4 regions of the Lentibacillus sp. genome follow, and region 2 is predicted to be linked to each of the others. Evidence: riboswitches for the same ligand, from Rfam matches in the RefSeq annotation. Region 2 holds a riboswitch; each other region holds the start of a gene.
What was found. Region 2 has a riboswitch for S-adenosylmethionine ahead of VK097_RS00030 (PLP-dependent aspartate aminotransferase family protein). Riboswitches for the same ligand answer to the same signal wherever they lie in the genome.

Region 1 (4,218 bases), on a different contig from region 2:
TTTAGGAGGAAAAGTTGATGGCTAAATCAGAAAACATCGTATGGCATGACTCAAAAGTAACGAAAGAAAACCGGCGGCAGCTGAACAACCATAAAAGTGCTGTCATTTGGTTCACCGGCCTGTCCGGATCCGGCAAATCAACTATTTCGGTCGAACTGGAGAAAGAATTGTACAACCAGGGTGTGCGGACGTATCGTCTTGATGGTGACAACATCCGCCATGGGTTGAATAAAAACCTCGGCTTCAGTCCGGAAGACCGCAAAGAAAATATCCGCCGTATAGGCGAGGTTTCCAAACTGATGGTGGAGGCTGGATTATTCACATTATCAGCATTTATTTCACCATATCGCGAAGACCGTGATGATGTTCGCGAACTAATGGAAGACGGCGAATTTATCGAGATATTTGTTGATGCGAGTGTAGAAACGTGTGAATCCCGTGATCCAAAAGGGCTGTATAAGAAAGCACGCGCCGGCGAGATCAAAGGATTTACCGGAATCGATGCACCGTATGAAGCGCCGGTCAATCCGGAGGTCACGGTCGATACGGATAAGCAGAGCCTTGAGGAATCGGTTGAGACGATTGTGTCTTATTTGAAAGCGAAAGGATATTTGGAATAATGGCTGACGTGAGTTTAACGAAACTGCTGCAGATTTCATTGGACGCCGGACGGGAAATTTTGGATGTGTATAAGAAGGATTTTGATGTTGAAACGAAAGATGATGATTCGCCGTTGACGGAGGCTGACCAGCGTGCCCATCATTCGATTGTACGCGGTCTGCAGGAAGCGTATTCGGAGGTTCCTGTGTTGAGCGAGGAAGGCAGCGAAATCCCTTATGACGATCGCAAGGATTGGCCGGCATTTTTCCTCGTTGACCCGTTGGACGGCACAAAGGAATTTATTAAGAAAAACGGGGAATTCACTGTCAACATTGCGTTAATTGAAGGGCAGTATCCCGTTGCAGGTGTAATTTATGCTCCGGCATTGGATACGTTCTACTTTGGCAAAGAGGGTCTGGGTGCGTTTAAATTGGAGCAGGCGTCGCAGGCAGACGTGACCGGCGATGAGACCCTGGTTGCGCAGAGTGTCCGTTTGCCGTTTGCCGAGCAGGGCGACGTTGTTAATGTGGTGGCGAGCCGCTCCCATATGTCTGAAGAAACCGAAGCATTTATTGACGGCATTCGCCGGGAAAATGAAGTCGATGTTGTGTCGGCCGGCAGCTCGCTGAAATTTTGCCTCGTTGCTGAAGGAAAAGCCGACTATTACCCGCGTTATGCTCCGACGATGGAGTGGGACACCGGCGCCGGACAGGCGATTGTTGAAGCTGCAGGAGGCAACGTGCTCCGGTATGAGGATGATGAGCGGTTTTATTATAACCGGGAAAATTTAAAGAACGGCTGGTTTTTGGTTAAAAAATAGAGAGTGGGTTCACAGTACCCCCCTCTCTTTTTTTAAAAGGCTTTTAACATTTACTCCCAAATCGATCGACAGGCGCGTCAAATCGATCGACAGTCCCAGAAAATCGCTCGAGGTTGGTACAAAATCGCGCGGCGGCACGCGGAAATCGATCGGGAGCCTCAAATCCTATCAAAAAAGAAAATATGAACAATGTCGTTTGCCATTATGCTTTCGACCGGTAATTCAGGTTATGCTCCTTAAGTGTTTTATCTTTTCCGAACAAAAAGTGTTTCGCCATATCGGGGGAGTACTTCGAGTTGATCGCTTCCACACCTGTTGCTTCAGCGATGGCACGCAGCATGGCTGGTGATGCCCCGCAGCATAAACCAATATAGTTTATACCAATATCTTTTGCCTCTTTTGCCCATTCAGCTAACTCATACCGGTTATGGTACAGTGGATCTAATGCAGTTGGAAAAGTTGTTTCTAATGGTAAATGGCAGCTGCATCCGCCATCAGGCAAGTTAAAAAATGTTGGATTCTCGTTTGTTGTGCGATAAGGAATCGGCAACCCGCCTACATAGCCTTCCACATTTTTTCGTATGTCAGCGAGGTATGGCTGCATGGTATCAGGCCCGCGAAAACAATTCATGCCAACAACCAATGCACCTTTTTCAGAGAGTCGTTTACAAGACTCATCAACCGTATAACCGTCCCGCAAAATATTTTCGCCCATCAGCCCCAATGTAATAACTGCCGGCAGCCCTTGCTTACGGATTTCCTCCAATGCGATTTGTGCCTCTTCATGATAATAGAATGTCTCCCCATTTATGAAGTCAACGCCTTCTTCCTTGCACCATTTGATCATTTCGGCAAAGATACTTCTCACTTGTTCCTTTGATTCCGCATTTTCCGGATCAAAAAGATTTGTGTTGGAAATATTGCCGGCTACCAACGCTTCCTCTGTAGGATGCTCCTTGGCAACCTCTTTTGCCAGGCGAATCGCATTTCTGTTTAAAGGCTCAAGCAATTCTTCTTTACCGATAATACGCATTTTTTCCCGATGTGCATTATATGTAAAAGCTAATACGACATCTGAACCAGCATTCATATAATCCCTGTATGTCTGTTTAAGTGCCTCAGGATTATCCAGTGCCACTTCCGGAACAAATGAGCCGGCCTGCAGGTAGCCTCTTCGTTCCAGCTCAAATAAATATCCTTCTCCCGCAATAACGGTCCCATCCTGCAAACGTTCTTCCAAACTGCGCTTCATCATGTTACCTCCTTATAATGGTGTTTATAAATATAAAAAATCCCCTTCTTAAAATAAGAAGAGGATTTATTGCCATTACTCTTCTTATCTTCAGCATGACGCTTCTGGAATTAGCACAGGACAAATGTCTGTTGCTGAGGTTTCGCAGGGCCAGTCCCTCCACCTCTCTGGATAAGAAAATCAAAATTCAATTATGATATTGTCATTTACAATACAGCTAATTAAACAGTGTGTCAAGAATAAAATAGAAGTATCCAATTAGACAGAAAAACTGACTAATTGGATTTTTTAAATTTGTAAAATATTCCATGGAAACGCTTTACAATCTGGGACCTTAGTTCTAATATATAAATATGCTATCGGTGCATCATCACCTCCCAGAAAGTGGTTTGAAGTAATTTTGCCACCATGTCAGCTTTCAGCACGATAGTAATATAAAGCCGGCCTGTTTGGTCGAGGGGAGATACGAGAATGAATAAAAACAGAATATCGTTTGATGAGCTTTTCAGCCAGAATGAGCGGAGGTTTCAATACTATAAAAATCTGAGAATTGATTCGCATCATGAATTTTTCAATGAAGGGCTCGTGATCGTTTGGCGGCCTTATCGGCAATATCGGCCGGATTTAGGTTTAATGGCTACATATTTTAGCTATGTTATTCGTGTACGTCTTATGAGAAATCACAAAAAGTAAGAACCGATTTTATAGAAATAGATATTAGATTAAAAATATCATGCCTTCACCCTATAATCGAAATGAACTTGGAAAACGAGATCTATATCGGACGAAAAAATTAATAAATATTTTATGAAAAATGGCTATTGATGACGATGGGGTGGCTGGACGAGAGCCCTCGTCCAGTTACAACTCTTTCACATCAAGCATTTTTATAAATTGGACAAAGGCTTTAACGATGTTCATTTGGAGGGAGTCTTCATGATAATACATCCAGGTTTTGCGCGTTATCGGATTTCCTGCTGGATGATTTAATGTTTTAATGACAAGATCGGGATACGGGCGTACGACGAGATTTGCTATAATTGCATATCCCAGGCCATTGATCACCATTTCTTTGCATGTTTCCACCTGGTTTACCTGAATATTAATGTTGGGATGTTCTTTGTAGTTGCTGTACCACCAATTATCCGCAATATTTTTCATCTTCTCGTCTGTATGATAATCAATACGCGGCATTTTCGGGAGATTGTCCCATTCAAATTTCCATGGTGATGCAATGCATACTTCTTCTTCATAGAGCAATTCTTTCTGGTCATTCCAATTGTAGTCGCCTTTGATGAAACTGATATGCACATCATGATTGAGGATCCGCCGGTGTATTTCGCTGCTCCAGCCGGTAACAACCTGGAATTCCACGTTTGGGTAAGTTTGTTTAAAAAGCCGCAGTATTTTTGGCATTTTATTCAAAGCGAAAAAGTTTGACGCACCCACCCGTAATGTTCCTGTTACCTCCTGTTTCATATTATTCAGCTTTTCCTCAATTCTTGTCTGCTCCCGGAGCATTTTTCTTGCATGAAGCGCAAGTTCT
Region 2 (4,218 bases):
TCATCGTTTTCGCTGTGCGGAAATGGAAACCGTTCGTCCAGGAATTTAAAACAATCATAAAAAATAAGAAACAATTGATTGGCATTACGCTTGCCTCTTTTGTTATCAGTTTGAACTGGCTCACCTTTATCTGGGCCGTCAATAATGATCATGTCATCCAGACAAGTCTCGGCTATTACATCAACCCGCTTGTCAGTATCTTATTGGGGATGATTGTGTTAAAAGAATCGCTGACAAGACGGCAGCTGTTCGCATTTATTCTGGCCGGAGTCGGAGTCGTCAATCTCACCTTCAGCTATGGTGTATTTCCATGGGTAGCGCTGGTGCTGGCGTTCAGCTTCGCCATTTATGGTCTTTTGAAAAAGACGGTCGATATCAGTGCCATGTTCGGACTAACCATCGAAACCATGATCGTTTCACCCATTGCCCTTATTTATCTGCTTTTCATACCGGATAGTTCCATAGAACCGGATATCATGTTTTCCACTACAGGCCCATTATTGATTGGAGCTGGCGTGGCAACTGCTGTTCCGCTTCTCCTGTTCGCAACTGGTGCAAGAAAGATTCCATTATCGATGGTCGGATTTTTGCAGTATATTGCACCAACCATCATCCTGATTCTCGGTGTGTTTGTTTATAAGGAAACTTTCTCCACTGCACATCTGACTTCTTTTGCATTGATCTGGGCAGCTCTCATTATTTACATGGCTTCTGCCCATCCAAAATCGATTCGCCGGCAGGAAAAAAGCTAGATTGTTTTCAAAAAGATTATTGTTTTTTTACAAATTTTATAAACTGCGATGTAGTGACAGAGTTGATTTCCGCTTCGGGCAGCTGCTTTCCGCGGGCAACGCTTCAGCTTCCTCGGAAGCAAAGACGGCTTCCCGCTCAGATCTTAGCCGCCCGCTTTCCCGCAGGAGACAACTGCCCTCCGCTCCAATCAACCATCATAATAGAACCCATAATGATTAGAAGCGAAATATCTCCAAACCAGCGAAGGAAAAATACGGAGACTCCAGCGGGAGGAAAGGCATCGGTGAGACCCCGCAGAACTGAGTTCGAGGAGGCTCACCAGCCGACCGCGGAAAGCGACGAGCGAAACATCCACCGAGTAATCTGCGAGTTACGAGGAGTGCTGCTTCACCAAAGTTCTTGCAACACGACGAGCACCAAGTGTTTTTCCGAAGCGGTATTATTGCACTCACACATCTTTTCATAGCACGTCGCAGTTTATATCAACTCCGATGAAAAAGGAGGCTTATGCAAAAGCAGCAACAATCTTTACTAAAAGAGTTAAAAATTCAAAAAATACTTGACTAATAGACTGAACCATGTATATAATGTTCATTAAATTAATAACATTTGAATCTCTTATCAAGAGCGGTGGAGGGATAGGCCCTGCGAAGCCCGGCAACCATCGAGGCAAGTCACTTTGCCTTGAAAGGTGCTAAATCCTACAGATCAGGCGGGATCTGGAAGATAAGGGGAGGACCGGTTACATAAACAACCCTCTTCTCTTATGAAGGGGGTTTTTGTTTCATCCCTCCAACCGCTTATCTTCACTGAATACAGAAATACACCATTACTTAAGGAGGAATTTTTCATGACCAATTTTCATCTTCCCAACCAGGAAACACAACTGCTTCACGGAGGTCAGGAGCCAGATCCGACAACCGGATCCCGGGCGGTTCCAATCTATCAGACAACTTCCTATGTGTTCCGGGATACCGAACACGCTCAAAATCTATTCGGACTTGCGGAGCCAGGCAACATCTATACCCGTATTATGAACCCGACCAATGATGCGTTTGAACAGCGAATGGCCCTTCTCGAAGATGGTGTTGCAGCCGTTGCCACTTCATCCGGAATGGCCGCTATCACCTTGTCCATTTTGAACCTTGCCGGCAGCGGTGATGAAATTATCGCTGACAGTAATCTGTACGGCGGCACATACAATTTATTTGCTAACACATTGCCTAAATATGGTATTAATGTAAAACTTGTCGACGGCACAGACCATGATGCCATCAAAAATGCGATTACCGATAAAACAAAAGCAATATTTGGTGAAATCATTACCAATCCAAGTTTGAACGTATTGGATCTTGAGGTACTCGCCGGGATCGCACATGATCATGATATCCCGCTTATTATTGACAATACGTTTGCAACACCATACGGCACAAAACCACTTTCCTGGGGAGCTGACATTGTTGTCCATTCCGCCACTAAGTGGATCGGGGGGCACGGTACCGCGATTGGAGGCGTCGTTGTTGATGGTGGTCGTTTCAACTGGGGCAACGGGAACTTTCCTGGGTTTACCGAGCCAGATGAAAGCTATAACGGCCTGCGCTATGTCGATGTCGGACCAGCTGCGTTTGCTACGAAATTGCGTGTCCAGCTGCTGCGGGATATCGGTGCCAGTCTGAGCCCGCAAAATGCATTCCTGCTGCTGCAAGGCCTTGAAACGCTCCATCTGCGCGTTGAACGTCACAATCAAAATGCTGAAGTAGTGGCAGACTATCTGAAAAATCATCCCGCCGTCGAATGGGTTAACTATCCGGGGCTGGAAGAACACCCTTCCCACAACTTAGCGGATAAATATTTGCAAAACGGTTACGGATCAATCATCACATTCGGCATTAAAGGCGGGCGTGAAGCAGGCAGGAAATTAATCGACAGCGTTAATCTTTGGTCACACGTTGCCAACGTCGGGGATGCAAAATCACTGATTATCCACCCGGCATCCACCACCCACCAGCAGCTTGGCACCGAGGACCTAAAAAAAAGCGGTGTAACCGAAGAATTAGTTCGTCTGTCAATCGGGCTGGAATCAACAAAAGACACGCTGGCCGATCTTGATCATGCGATTGCAAAGGCAACCGGTAAAGCACCAACCATTGAACCGACCGAAGAAGATGCCATTAACTGGCTGCTCGCTTCGCCGTTTGACCGTGCGAATGGCGGCATACGCCAAAAAACAATTGCTGTATTCGGGCTGGATTCAACGGACAGTTCAGTTTACCAAAGTGCAAAACGGCTGCAGCAGCTCGGATTTCAAATTGTTTCAATCAATCCGTCAGAAAAAACGATTTTAACTGATAAGACGTTTGATCAAATAAACAACGTCCCATTAACGGTTGATGCCGTTCTGACCAATGATCAGGCACTTCCGGCAGACTTAACCAAACAGTTGAACGAGAAAAACACCCGTATTGTTTGGGCGGAAAACCCTGCTGCAGTCCGGACACCGGAGAACGTGCAGACTGCCGGGATAACCGTTATTTCAGACAAAAATGCTTACGAGGAAGCCGTAAGTATCCGGAAAAACGGCGTCCGAAAAGCACCAGCGAACGTCCAGGCTTAAAAACTGTTTATAAAACTGCAACTTAAAAATTCGCCTTCGATTGAAGGCGAATTTTTTAAGTTTAAATATGATATATAGTGGGGATTAGCCAAGCGTAATCATGGTATAATAAAATAAAACTACATAGCGGTGTATTCACTATATGTCAGTTGAACATAATCGGACATTTACGAGCAGCCAGCCGCTGTTTTCAGTGGTTTACCGAACATTATATGTGAATTAAATGTACTGGAAAGCCTGACACTTGCAAATTAAAGCATTACATATATATGATGAACCCAGCCAGCACCACAAGAATAACTTACAATAGGTGTGAAATCATGAATAAAAGACTATACACGCTCATTATTTTGGGCATACTGCTTATTGGCATAACACTCTTTCTCGTCGTGGATCCGCCGGAAAATTCCAAGAACGTATCCACTGATAACAATGAACAGCAGGAACAGAAAGAAGATACCAAAGACACTGCCGACAAAGAAGAAAAAACATCCCAGGACGATAATCAGACGTCTGCGGAAACAACCGGAAAGCCGATGACAAATCTGCAGGACATATTCAGTGAAGCCGTCCAACGTACCATTAACTTTTTTTCCAATCGGGAAGCAAACGTTACGGCTCTTGGTGATTCATTGACCCAAGGTGTCGGTGATAATGTTGTGGATGGCGGTTATGTCGGTATTTTGGACAATACAATTAATCGAAACAATCAGCTGGTGACATTTGATAATTACGGCAAACGCGGAAATCGATCGGATCAGCTTCTAAAACGGCTTGAGAAACCAAAGGTAACTCAGTCCGTTGAAGAAGCTGATATCGTCCTGATTACTATCGGGGCTAATGATATTATG
Region 3 (4,218 bases), on a different contig from region 2:
ATTCCTGATATCAGAATATTCGATCCTCTATATCCCTTCCCGTAAACATTTTACTCATACTTGGTCTGGAGCTTAGCGATGCTTAATATGGATGAAAACATAACTGAGGCGTTAATACTTTTCGCTGGAAGTTACCCGCCTTGCAAAAAGTGGAACTGATATCATGATCAAACACAATTGGCTGGAACAACCACCTGGAATAAAAGATTGGGAAAAGCTGGCCAGGAAGAACAAAGGCTCGGGGCGATAAGTCAACAGCGATTCCAGAAGTTCAAGGAAGGCCGACTAAACCCGGGCTTAACTTCACTCACACGATTTTCCATCCACCCGATTTTGTCAATTTCCACCCCTATGGTGTCTTTATCATTTAAAAATTGGGGCGGTTCCATCCCCATACCAACCCCATCCGGTGTCCCTGTCATAATCAAGTCACCGGGTTTAAGTGTGATTAGGGACGAAATGAATTCGATTAGATGGGGAATATCAAAGATGAGTTTTTCCGTCGTTGCTGATTGTCGCTCCTCCCCATTTACATAAGAATAAACCGATGAATTGCCGACATCACCCACCTCATCGGCTGTCACAACCCATGGGCCGACAGGTGTTGAACGGTCCAATGTCTTACCCTGCAGCCACTGTGGTGTCCGCTTCTGCAGGTCACGGGCCGAAATATCATTGCCGATTGTATAGCCGGCAATGTAATCAAGAGCTTCCTCACGTTTCACATGTGACGCTTCTTTCCCGATGACTGCCGTCAGCTCAGCCTCATAGTCAAGCTTATTAACGAACACCGGCTTTTCAATCGCATCCTCGGGGCCGATCAGCGCATTTGCAAATTTGGCAAATATTACCGGATAGTCCGGTACATCACTGTCCATCTCCGCTGCATGTGCCGCATAATTTTTGCCGACACATATGATTTTAGATGGTGACGGAACTGGTGTGGACAGATAGACGCCGTCGCGGTTGAAGCAGATATCATCCATATGATTCGTTCTTGCGTAGGTCTGTACCTCTTTTGCTTGTTCGATGACTGACAAACCAGCTGAGTAAAATTGCGCCGGCTCAGCGGGGAAAAGCCTGTTCGCGGCATCCGCCGCATCATTATCGCTGTTGTCACGCTGCAATCTTTTCCAGGCTTCCTGAAGATCGACAATTTTTTCTCCATGCATAAAGCCCATTCTTGATGATCCTGGGCTACCTTTAATTCTGTAGCTTAATAATTTCAAAATATGTACCTCCCTGAAGACTTCGTTTATATACATATTCGACTTCAATCATCACATTCCCTGTTATTATTGCTGTTTTTTATGAAATTTTTTCAAGAGGTTGTTCAAGGTCGGGAAGCTTGTGCCCGAAAAGAGAAATATGGACGGAAAATCACTAACATGTTCCGGAGTATGTAAACATGGGCGGGAGCTTAGAACTATGAGCGTGAGTACCGAAATACGAGCAGGCGCATTGCTGGCTCAGTAAAACAGGCGACCACAAAGCCAAAACATATAAAACATTAAAATCCGGCACCCTGTTTATGAGTGCCGGATGTTTTTTATCAAGTATGAATGTGACTGTCAATTTCAGCTATCATGTGTTTACATTTCTCATATTCATTCTGTCGCCTTTTTTCAACGGCTATTCGGTTTTCCAGATTCCTTTCATATTCGACATAGCCCATTTTGTGCGACTGCTGCATTGCTCTTTCCATTTCTGGAGTATAATGCATTCTTATTCCACTATTAATAGTGAACCATCCTTTCGTTTGATTACAGTATTAAGAATATCATATCCTCAATACCTCGACAATTCGCATATAAACGCCTGTGGACGGCAAAAATGAGATATATTATAACTGAAACGATTAAGCTATGTTGCATTTAAGCATAGAGCAATTTACTTCCAAATGCTGTAGATTCCCTTAAGTGAAACTTCACTCCGATTTGCCCTCAACCGGTACCACAGCGCCATTAAACTCTTCTTTGATAAAGTTTTGAATTTCATCAGAGTGCAGCACATCCACTAATGTGTTGATGGCTTCGTTATCCTTATTTTCTTTTTTCGCTGCTACTACATTCACGTATGGGGACTCATCGCCTTCCAGAATGAGTGCGTTCTTCCAGTTCAAAAGGCGCACAAACGAACTTTTGCCAGTACCGCTGGTTGTTATCAATTCTTTAAATGCTGCTTTGTCAAAATCAGAATACAACGCCACCAATCTTTTTAAAAAAGAAAAACGCCTTTCTGTAAGAGAACAGAAAGACGTATGCACACATCATCTTCACGTTCCCTTATCTGCCAAAGCATACGCTTCGCAAGAATTAGCACCTTTCAAATAACTGAAATTTGAGGTTGCCGCGGTTTCATAGGGCCAGCCCCTCCACCGCTCTGGATAAGAGAAAATCCGTATTCATTTTTAATCGATTTTCAAAACAAGCATGCCTTACTCGAGATGCCAACAAAATTAATTTTTAGCAAACAGCTCCGGCCTGTATTCCATCAAATAGTTGTATATGTTGGCAATCGACTTGAACGCATATACTTTATCCTTAATTCCCCCGTCTTCCTTGATCAGCAGGCAAGGGACACTTTCAATCATATAATCCTGCATAAACTCGGGATTGAGTGACGCATTCATTTCATAAAAAATATCCTGCTGATGAACCGATTCTATTTTTTCGGCCATGGATCTTGCAAGCGCACAAGTCCCGCAAAATGGTGTATAAATATATAATAAATAATGTTCTTGCTGCAATACGTCATCAGTTACCTGCTGCAAAAAAATCACCCTAAATCAGAAAAATCGGATTAACCTCGAATCGCTTCCCTGCCAGCTCAGTAGCCAATATATTTTCAGGTGTTGTCGCCACTTCGCGATAATCACTGCTGACATAAATATGCTCGGCATGCGGAAGCTCACGTGACAGCTGATTGCGAAGTCTGATGCCCGGACTGTCCTCATCAACCAAAATATAAACATCCCGATTGTCGAGGTCATAGTCTTCGAGAAGCTCATCAAACTTTTCCACGCCAAGTGTTCCGTTTGTACAGATGATTTCTGCATCCTCAGCAATCACCTTTTTGATTTGCTTCTTATCGGTCAACCCTTCCACAATGATAACTTTTTCGGCATACTCTGTCATCCATATTGCACTCCTTAAGGAAACATCATGATAGGGGTATAGATATTATATGATTGGAATCCATTAACTATTAAAAAAGCCGACTTTCTCATTAAAGAGTGAGTCAGCTTTTTCATCATCAATTGTTATTATTCTTTGTTAACGGCTTCTTCATATTGCTCAGCAGATAATAACTGATCGACATCAGACTCATTTGACGGCTCCACAACTACCATCCAAGCTTTGTCATATGGTGATTCATTAACGAATTCCGGGCTGTCTTCAAGCTCCTCGTTAACTTCGACAATTTTCCCGCTGAGCGGAGCGTACAATTCTGAAACTGTCTTAACGGACTCAACACTGCCGAATGGCTCATCCGCCTCAAGTTCATCACCTTCTTCAGGCAGTTCGACAAAAACAATGTCTCCAAGCTCATCCTGAGCAAAGTCAGTAATGCCAATCCGAACTTTCCCGTCTTCTTTTTTCACCCACTCATGATCTTCTGTATAAAACAAGTCTTTCGGTAAGTTCATCAGTATCCCTCCATAAATCATTGTAGCTGTCACCCTAACTATACTAGGCAGCCGTGTATTTTTCTAGTATTTCTGTCTATTTTAAAAATGTGTGTTCAAAAAGGAGGATAACAAGGACCGAGAAGTTCGAGGCAGCGCAGTTTTGAGCACAAGGTAAGCTTCACTGAGCTGCCTCGCACACAGGAAAAGTGTTCTTCTTTTCCAAGGAGCGGAATGTATGCGTTTAAATACATGAGCCGCGAAAAACAAACCAACGAAAAATTCGATGTGTCATTGTTACCGGACTTTTTGAACAACCCCTTAAAGCCAGGTTTCAGTGAATGTATCTTCTTTAAATCCCAACGTCACTTTCTCTCCATCCATAACGATCGGCCGTTTGATCAGCATGCCATCTGAAGCCAGCCACTCCGCCATTTCCTCAGTACTTGCATCCTTAATTTTTTCTTTCATATTTTGCTCGCGGTATTTTTTTCCACTTGTATTAAAAAACTTCTTTGGTGGCATGCCACTTTTGGAAATTAAGTCCAGCAGCTGTTCTTTTGTCGGAGGTTCTTCTACAATATGTATGC
Region 4 (4,218 bases), on a different contig from region 2:
GCCGATATTTTCCTTCATATGTTAAATCCTTTGGGATGAGGAAACTGTAAATTAAGATGGCTTTCAATCAGCCCTTGTAAATCGGACCTGCATTCCGGATTTCTTCACTTGCGTGGTTGAATTTGCTGAAGTTTTCGTGAAATTTCATCGCCAAGGCTTTTGCTTCAGCATCATACGCTTCTTTATCAGCCCAGGTATTCCGGGGTACAAGCACTTCATCCGGGACACCGGGTACATGCATTGGTGCTTCAAGTCCGAAAATATCGTCCGTAACGGTTTCGATATTGTTCAGTTCACCTTCCAATGCGGAATGCACCATGGCACGGGTGTAAGAAAGTTTCATACGCTGCCCGACACCATATGATCCACCGGTCCAGCCGGTGTTGACAAGAAAGACACTGGAATTGTACTGGTCAATTTTTTCACCGAGCATTTCAGCATATGTTGCTGGAGCCAGCGGCAGGAATGGCGAACCAAAACAAGCCGAAAAAGTTGCTTGCGGCTGTGTCACGCCTCGTTCCGTACCGGCAAGTTTGCTCGTATAGCCGCTCAGGAAATGATACATGGCCTGTTCTTTGGTCAGTCTGCTGATTGGCGGCAGTGTACCGGAGGCATCAGCCGTCAGGAAAATAATCGTATTCGGATGACCGGCTATACTCGGCGACACGATATTGTCAATATTTTCGAGCGGATAGGCTGCACGCGTATTCTCTGTCAGTGATGTGTCGTCATAGTCCGGTTCACGGGATGATTCATCAAGGATGACGTTTTCCAGCACAGAGCCAAAGCGGATTGCGTTGTAAATCTGCGGTTCTTTTTTCTGCGACAGGTTGATACACTTGGCATAGCATCCGCCTTCAATGTTGAAGACACCATTTGAACTCCACCCGTGTTCATCGTCACCGATCAGACGGCGATAAGGGTCTGCTGAAAGGGTTGTTTTGCCTGTTCCGGAAAGCCCGAAGAATAATGCAACATCACCTTCCTGACCGACGTTTGCCGAGCAGTGCATAGACAAAATATTGTTTTGCGGCAGAATATAGTTCATGACGGAAAAAATTGATTTTTTGATTTCACCGGCATATTGGGTTCCACCGATCAGGACAATCCGTTTTTTAAATGAAACAAGAATAAATGTTTCGGAATTCGTGCCATCTACTGCCGGATCTGCCTTGTATGTTGGTGCGTAGATAACGGTGAAATCGGATTGATGCGCAGCAAACTCTTCATCTGTAGGTGTGATAAACAGCTGCCGGGCAAATAAATTGTGCCATGCATATTCATTGATCACCTCAATTGGCAGACGATGGTTCGGATCGGCACCAGCGAACCCTCTGAAATGAAAAAGCTCATTTTTGTCGTGCAAATAAGCGGTAACCTTTCTGAAAAGGTTATCGAAGGATTCTTCATCGATAGGGCGGTTGACATCACCCCATTCAATAAAGTCTTCACAAATATCGTCCTGCACAATGAATTTATCCTTTGGCGAACGACCGGTATACATCCCTGTAGAGGCGCAGACTGCACCGGTGGCACTCAAAGTCGCTTCGTTCCGTTCAAGGATTTTCTCGACCAATGTTGGTACTGCAAGGTTCGTCTGTATATTAGAATGAGTCAGCAATTCTTTCGTTACAAGTGCATCTTCTTTTGTTTTCATTTTTGATACCTGCCTTTTAGTAAATTCAATCGAAACTCGACTTGATGACTTAATTTGATATTAGTATAACACATTCCGTAAATTAGTCCATACTATTTTATTAATTAATTATATGAAATTTTCATGTGAATGTTGTCTGTGCTCATGAAAACAGTTGACATCGCATACGCTTTTCGGTACCATTATTTGCGAGCGGATACTCTCTTATTCAGAGTTGGTGGAGGGACAGACCCGATGAAGCCCGGCAACCATCACGCAATGTGAAAAGGTGCTAATCTGGTGCAAGGATCATTCCTTGAACAATAAGAGCGAAAGGCCTCAGGTTCCTTTCCTCTTGATGCAGGAAAGGTTTTTTTGTTTTTAAAGGATGTTCAAAAAGTCCGGTTACAATGGCACATTGAATTTCTCGTTGTTATCCTCCTTTTTGAACACGTACTTTCAGAAGTTAAATGATTGTAAAATACACTGAAAAAGAGTTCCGTACCACAGATTTAAGGGAGGATATGGCCACATGGCTGTAAAACGTCGTTTGTTCACATCTGAATCAGTGACGGAAGGTCATCCTGATAAAATTTGTGATCAGATTTCAGATGCGATACTGGATGAAATACTAGCAAAAGATCCAAATGCAAGGGTTGCGTGTGAAACAACTGTTACGACAGGGATGGTACTTGTAGCGGGAGAGATCACAACAACGACATATGTGGATATTCCATCGATTGTCAGGCAGACCATTAAAGACATCGGCTATACCCGGGCAAAATACGGCTTTGATGCTGAAACATGTGCCGTTCTTACGGCGATTGATGAACAATCACCTGACATTGCCGGCGGAGTTGATACAGCTTTGGAAGAACGTCAGGGAAAAATGAGCGATGAAGAAATTGCTTCGATTGGTGCAGGTGACCAGGGATTGATGTTCGGCTTTGCCTGCAACGAAACAGAAGAGCTGATGCCGCTGCCGATTTCGCTGTCACATAAACTGGCAAAACGGCTTGCAGATGTCCGGAAAGAGGGCGTCTTGGATTATCTGCGGCCTGACGGGAAAACACAAGTGACAGTCGAATATGATGAACATGATATCCCGGTACGCGTTGATACGATCGTTATTTCAACCCAGCATCACCAGGAAGCATCGGCAGAACAAATTGAGAAAGACATGATTGAGCATGTTATTCGACCGACTGTACCGGCAAATCTTCTGGATGAAACAACGAAATACATCATTAATCCGACAGGCAGGTTTGTTATCGGCGGACCACAGGGCGATGCCGGAATGACTGGAAGAAAAGTTATTGTTGACACATATGGCGGCTATGCCCGTCACGGCGGTGGTGCATTCAGCGGCAAGGATTATACAAAAGTCGATCGCTCCGCCGCATATGCAGCACGTTATGTTGCCAAAAATATTGTAGCTGCTGAACTGGCCAAAACATGTGAAGTCCAGCTGGCCTATGCAATTGGCGTAGCTGAACCGGTATCAATTTCCGTTGATACATTCGGTACGGGTAGTGTCAGTGAAGATGAACTCGCAAAGGCAATCCGGAAAGTGTTTGACCTCCGTCCGGCCGGTATTATCCGGATGCTTGATTTGAAAAAGCCAATCTTTAAAAATACTGCTGCATACGGTCATTTTGGCAGAACAGATACGCTGTTCCCGTGGGAAAAGACAGATAAGCTTGAAGAACTTCAGGCATTGGTGCATGAGGGATGATAAGGAATCTAAAAAAGTGCGGGCGAAACCGCATTTTTTTTCGTCATCAGCCAGGAAATTCTTGTCAAAACTGAAACTATAAAGAAGGGGATCGTCAGCTATCTACGACCCGAGGGGTGTCTGAAAATAAGTATATATCAGAAATGATAATTTCTTTAAAAAACAATTCCAACCATCTATATACTATTTAATTATGGTATAATTTTTTAATGGTTCTAAAGAGGTATGAAAGAGAAAGAGGGGGATAAATTATGTGTGGTTTTATCGGTATGCTCCGAAATAATCCCATAGCACCAAATGATCAGCAGCAAAACAATTTTAAAAATCAAAACAATGTGATGTTTCAAAGAGGACCTGATGATGAAGGGTATTACCATGATGAATATGTTTCGTTCGGATTCAGGCGGCTGAGCATCATTGATATTGACAGCGGTGCACAGCCGTTAAGTTATAATGATGATAAAATTTGGCTTATCTTTAATGGTGAAATCTATAATTATATTGAGCTGCGCAATGATTTAATGGAACAGGGCTTCAGTTTTACCATAGAATCGGATGCGGAAGTGATTGCTGCATTATTTGCAAAGCACAAAGAGCAGGCATTTCGACATTTGCGCGGCATGTTCTCTATCCTATTGTGGGACAAACAAGAGGAAACAATGTATGGCGCACGTGATCCGTTTGGCATTAAGCCTTTATTTTACCGGGAAACAAAAGACGGAACAGTGTTCGCCTCAGAAAAAAAGAGTTTGACATTAATGATGGAAAATGAAGCGGTCGCCCCGGAAGCGCTGCAGCATTACCTGAGTTTTCAATATGTTCCGGAGCCTTTGACGATGACAGAGGG

Region 1: linked by a shared signal. The riboswitch ahead of VK097_RS06055 (homocysteine S-methyltransferase family protein) and the one ahead of VK097_RS00030 (PLP-dependent aspartate aminotransferase family protein) in region 2 are both predicted to bind S-adenosylmethionine.
Region 3: linked by a shared signal. The riboswitch ahead of VK097_RS02685 (MetQ/NlpA family ABC transporter substrate-binding protein) and the one ahead of VK097_RS00030 (PLP-dependent aspartate aminotransferase family protein) in region 2 are both predicted to bind S-adenosylmethionine.
Region 4: linked by a shared signal. The riboswitch ahead of metK (methionine adenosyltransferase) and the one ahead of VK097_RS00030 (PLP-dependent aspartate aminotransferase family protein) in region 2 are both predicted to bind S-adenosylmethionine.

Annotation. Positions count from the first base shown of each region.
Region 1 covers NZ_DATGTT010000041.1:9,014-13,231, forward strand. Annotated here, with positions in the region: gene cysC (adenylyl-sulfate kinase) at 18-620, shown strand; gene cysQ (3'(2'),5'-bisphosphate nucleotidase CysQ) at 620-1,420, shown strand; gene VK097_RS06055 (homocysteine S-methyltransferase family protein) at 1,623-2,672, opposite strand; SAM riboswitch class I at 2,754-2,850, opposite strand; gene VK097_RS06060 (hypothetical protein) at 3,144-3,365, shown strand; gene VK097_RS06065 (LysR family transcriptional regulator) at 3,534-4,218, opposite strand, start outside.
Region 2 covers NZ_DATGTT010000001.1:4,340-8,557, forward strand. Annotated here, with positions in the region: gene rarD (EamA family transporter RarD) at 1-752, shown strand, start outside; SAM riboswitch class I at 1,369-1,486, shown strand; gene VK097_RS00030 (PLP-dependent aspartate aminotransferase family protein) at 1,604-3,367, shown strand; gene VK097_RS00035 (SGNH/GDSL hydrolase family protein) at 3,688-4,218, shown strand, end outside.
Region 3 covers NZ_DATGTT010000013.1:74,634-78,851, reverse strand. Annotated here, with positions in the region: gene VK097_RS02690 (fumarylacetoacetate hydrolase family protein) at 252-1,181, opposite strand; gene VK097_RS15520 (YuzK family famiily protein) at 1,553-1,675, opposite strand; gene VK097_RS02685 (MetQ/NlpA family ABC transporter substrate-binding protein) at 1,928-2,203, opposite strand; SAM riboswitch class I at 2,283-2,393, opposite strand; gene VK097_RS02680 (thioredoxin family protein) at 2,459-2,773, opposite strand; gene VK097_RS02675 (toprim domain-containing protein) at 2,784-3,137, opposite strand; gene gcvH (glycine cleavage system protein GcvH) at 3,266-3,649, opposite strand; gene VK097_RS02665 (arsenate reductase family protein) at 3,950-4,218, opposite strand, start outside.
Region 4 covers NZ_DATGTT010000053.1:8,450-12,667, reverse strand. Annotated here, with positions in the region: gene pckA (phosphoenolpyruvate carboxykinase (ATP)) at 68-1,657, opposite strand; SAM riboswitch class I at 1,859-1,966, shown strand; gene metK (methionine adenosyltransferase) at 2,169-3,371, shown strand; gene asnB (asparagine synthase (glutamine-hydrolyzing)) at 3,623-4,218, shown strand, end outside.